Regions from separate parts of the Cronobacter dublinensis subsp. dublinensis LMG 23823 genome, predicted to be linked through region 2. Evidence: predicted binding sites of a transcription regulator. Region 2 holds the regulator's gene; the other holds the start of a gene.
The links. Region 2 encodes LexA, which represses DNA repair genes until DNA is damaged. Its sites were predicted from a motif close to TNCTGTATGTACATACAGNA; they were not measured.
Positions count from the first base shown of each region.

Region 1 (2,200 bases), 1.7 Mb from region 2:
TGATACGCCGACGTTTGTCGGCCTGCCGGTTGGCGAAGTGCTGAGCGTCGGGAAAGATTATCTGGATGTTGATGCGACCGAGCCGCTCGCGAACGGCGACGGGCTGAACGTCATGATCAAACGTGAAGTCGTGGGTTTTCGCGTTAACGTGGCGGAAAAAACCGGCGAAAACCGCTACCGCGTTTTCCCGAACGAGATGCCGTCGGCGCTGAAAACCCTGCGCCCGCGTCATACGCTTAACCGCAACCTCGATCACAACTGGCAGCAGGCGCTGCTGAAAACCTCCAGCGAACGCCGCGTGGCGGTGGATATCGAGCTCGGCGGCTGGCAGGAACAGCTGATACTGACCTTAACCAGCGAAGATGGCGTCAGTGTGACGCACACGCTGGACGGGCAGTTCGACGAGGCCAACAACCCGGAAAAAGCGCTGACCAGCCTGAAAGAGGGCCTGGCGAAACTGGGGCAGACTATCTATTTCGCCCGCGACGTGCAGATTACGCTGCCGGGCGCGCTGTTCGTGCCGAACGGCCAGCTCAACGCGTTCCGCCGCGAAGCCATCGAGGCGCTGGACGCTGCGCGTCTCGCCAGTTACCAGCGCGGCGTGCGCAAGCCGGTCTCCGTGCCGCCGCCGGTCTACCCGGAAACGCACCTGAGCTTCCTCGCGAACGTCTATAACCATAAAGCGCGTGAATTTTACCAACGCTATGGCGTGCAGCTGATTGACGCGGCCTATGAAGCGCATGAAGAAAAAGGCGACGTGCCGGTGATGATCACCAAGCACTGCCTGCGTTTCGCCTTTAACCTCTGCCCGAAACAGGCGAAGGGCAACATCAAGAGCTGGAAGGCGACGCCGATGCAGCTGGTGCACGGCGACGAAGTGCTGACGCTGCGCTTTGACTGCAAACCCTGCGAAATGCACGTGGTCGGCAAAATCAAAAACCACATTCTGAAAATGCCGCACCCCGGCAGCGTGGTGGCTTCCATCAGCCCGGAAGATCTGCTGAAAACCCTGCCGAAACGCAAGGGCGCCTGAGCCGCCTGACCGACAAGCCAGAGCCTGCGCTCTGGCTTTTTTTATGTCCCAAATTCCGCACATGCTGATGAAACCCGCAAAAACTGGCCGTTCTCCAGGCAATTACGCCGCTTCGCTTAAAAATAGGGTTGTCAGAATACCGCAATTCAAACTACTGTATATAAACACAGTAAATGATAAATAATAAACGGATGGAGCACGCCATGTTAATGATGCGTCTCTTATCACAGCCTGATGCCGAAGGGCTGCCGCTGTTTCTTGAGAAAGTGGCCTGCGGTTTTCCGTCGCCCGCGCAGGATTACGTTGAAAAGCGCGTGAGCCTGGATGCGCACTGCATCGTGCATCCGAACGCGACCTATTTTCTGCGGGCGTCCGGCGAGTCGATGAACGGCGCCGGGATCGATGACGGCGATCTGCTGGTGGTGGACAGCGCCCTGAAGCCGCAGGAGGGCGATATCGTCGTTGCGGCGCTGGAAGGGGAGTTCACGGTGAAAACCCTGCGCCTGCGCCCGGTGGCGCAGCTGGTGCCGATGAACCCGGATTTCGCGCCGATAAACCTTGCAGGCGACGCCGACGTGGTGATTTTCGGCGTGGTGACCTGGGTGCTGAAGCAGAGGCGCTGACATGTACGCGCTGGTCGACGTCAACAGCTTTTATGCCTCCTGCGAGACGGTGTTTCGCCCCGATCTCCGGGATAAGCCTGTCGTGGTGCTGAGCAATAACGACGGCTGCGTCATCGCCCGCAGCCGCCAGGCGAAAGCGCTCGGCATCACCATGGCGGAGCCCTATTTTAAGCAGCGCGCGCTGTTTGAGCGCCACCGGGTGACGGTCTTCAGCTCTAACTACGCCTTCTATGCCGATATGAGCAAGCGCGTGATGGATATTCTCGAAGAGATGGCGCCGCAGGTGGAGATCTACTCGATCGACGAAGCGTTTGTCGATCTGCGCGGCGTCAGTAACGTGGTGGCGCTGCCGGCGTTTGGGCAGGAAATTCACGACAGACTCTGGCGTGAAACCCATCTGCCGGTGGGCGTCGGCATCGCGCCCACGAAGACGCTCGCCAAGCTTGCCAATCTCGCGACTAAAAAATGGCCGAAGTCCGGCGCGGTGGTCGATCTCTCCGATCCGGCCCGGCTGCGCCGGGCGCTGGCGCATTTTAAGGTGGAA
Region 1 covers NZ_CP012266.1:2,261,024-2,263,223, reverse strand. Annotated here, with positions in the region: gene AFK67_RS10315 (peptidase U32 family protein) at 1-1,033, shown strand, start outside; gene umuD (translesion error-prone DNA polymerase V autoproteolytic subunit) at 1,237-1,656, shown strand; gene umuC (translesion error-prone DNA polymerase V subunit UmuC) at 1,658-2,200, shown strand, end outside.
Region 1: umuD (translesion error-prone DNA polymerase V autoproteolytic subunit) is a predicted target of LexA. The motif match lies at 1,186-1,205, and genes of this name have one in related genera.

Region 2 (2,200 bases):
ATAACCAGCGGCTCCAGAGGGTCCGGCAGATCGTGCGCCAGGCACTGGGCCCGCAGCGTCAGGAGATCTGCCTTCGAGTTATATGGCAGCACGTACATGATGGGACGTGACGTGTCGAGCCCAAGTTCGGGGCAGGGCGCCGCCGGGATGGACTTGCTTTTTACCAGCACGCTTAATGGTAAATTAAGTAATTTGTAGTAAATTCGTGGCCAACCGGACATAAACGATGTAAAGCCTCTGGTTAATAATGCAATTGCGGCGCAAGAATATCAGAAACTCCGTAGAATTTCTGTGGTGCTTCTTTATCGAAGCGCATTAGCATTGACGCCTGAATTTAAAAAAGGTTTCTTGTCATGGCCAATAACACCAAGGGATTAACCCGAATTATTAAAGCAGCTGGCTATTCCTGGAAGGGATTGAGCGCTGCCTGGAAAAATGAAGCGGCGTTTCGCCAGGAGGCGGTCGCCGTTATTGCTGCAATTATTATCGCTTGTTGGCTGGACGTCGACCCGATGACCCGTGTCATGCTCATAAGCTCCGTGATGCTGGTGATGATCGTCGAGATCCTCAACAGCGCCATCGAAGCGGTAGTGGACCGTATCGGTCCTGAATTTCATGAGCTTTCGGGCCGCGCCAAGGACATGGGCTCCGCCGCCGTGCTGATGTCGATTATCCTTGCGCTGGTCGTGTGGGTCACGCTGCTCTGGCAGCATTTGCGATAAGTTTTCCAGAAATCGCTAAAGAAGCGCTTTTTTAACCGGTTATGGTTTTAAAATCGCCTTTAGCTGTATATACTCACAGCATCACTGTATATGCACCCAGGGGGCGGAATGAAAGCATTAACTACCAGGCAACAAGAGGTGTTTGATCTCATTCGGGATCACATCAGCCAGACCGGCATGCCGCCTACGCGCGCGGAAATTGCGCAACGTCTGGGGTTCCGTTCGCCTAACGCGGCGGAAGAGCACCTGAAAGCGCTGGCGCGCAAAGGGGTGCTGGAGATTGTTTCTGGCGCATCGCGCGGTATTCGTCTGCTGCAGGAAGAAGAAAACGGCCTGCCGCTGGTAGGGCGTGTCGCTGCGGGCGAACCGCTGCTGGCGCAGCAGCATATCGAAGGCCACTATCAGGTCGATCCGGGCCTGTTTAAGCCGAATGCCGATTTTCTGCTGCGCGTTAGCGGGATGTCGATGAAAGACATCGGGATCATGGACGGCGACCTGTTAGCCGTGCATAAAACGCAGGATGTACGCAACGGCCAGGTCGTTGTGGCGCGTATCGACGATGAAGTGACGGTAAAACGCCTGAAAAAGCAGGGGAATGTCGTTGAGCTGCTGCCGGAAAACAGCGAGTTTAAACCTATCGTTGTCGATCTGCGTGAGCACAACTTCTCTATCGAAGGCCTCGCGGTCGGCGTTATTCGCAACGGCGAATGGCTCTGACAGCGTTACCGGCCTCGTGACGCTTCATTACCGTAACTGGCCCGCCCCGGTTACGGTAATGGCTCTCCGGCTTCGCGACCTCTCTTAACGGTTTTCTTCGCGTAACGGCATCGGAACGCCATATGCCCTTTCTGACCTCTACCGACAAAGCCCTCTGGCGCCTCGCGCTGCCAATGATTTTCTCCAATATCACCGTGCCCCTGCTCGGGCTGGTCGATACCGCAGTGATAGGCCATCTCGACAGCCCGGTGTATCTGGGCGGCGTCGCAGTCGGCGCGACCGCCACCAGCTTTTTGTTTATGCTGCTCCTCTTTTTGCGTATGAGCACCACTGGCCTTACTGCTCAAGCGTTCGGCGCGCGTGATCCGGCAGCGCTGGCCCGCGCGCTGGTACAGCCGATGGCGCTGGCGTTGCTTGCTGGCGCGCTGATTATCGCGCTGCGTGAACCGCTTATTCACCTGGCGTTACATATCACCGGCGGTAGCGAGGCTGTGCTGGCGCAGGCGCGGCGGTTTCTCGAAATTCGCTGGCTGAGCGCGCCCGCGTCGCTGGCGAATCTGGTGCTGCTGGGGTGGCTGCTCGGCGTGCAATATGCGAGAGCGCCGGTCATTCTGCTGGTCGTCGGTAATCTGCTTAATATCGCGCTCGATCTCTGGTTTGTGATGGGGCTGGGCCTGAATGTACAGGGCGCGGCGCTTGCGACCGCCATCGCGGAGTACGCGACGCTTGGCATCGGGCTTATTATGGCGGCGCGCGTTCTG
Region 2 covers NZ_CP012266.1:3,986,773-3,988,972, reverse strand. Annotated here, with positions in the region: gene plsB (glycerol-3-phosphate 1-O-acyltransferase PlsB) at 1-221, opposite strand, end outside; gene AFK67_RS18455 (diacylglycerol kinase) at 354-722, shown strand; gene lexA (transcriptional repressor LexA) at 831-1,439, shown strand; gene dinF (MATE family efflux transporter DinF) at 1,562-2,200, shown strand, end outside.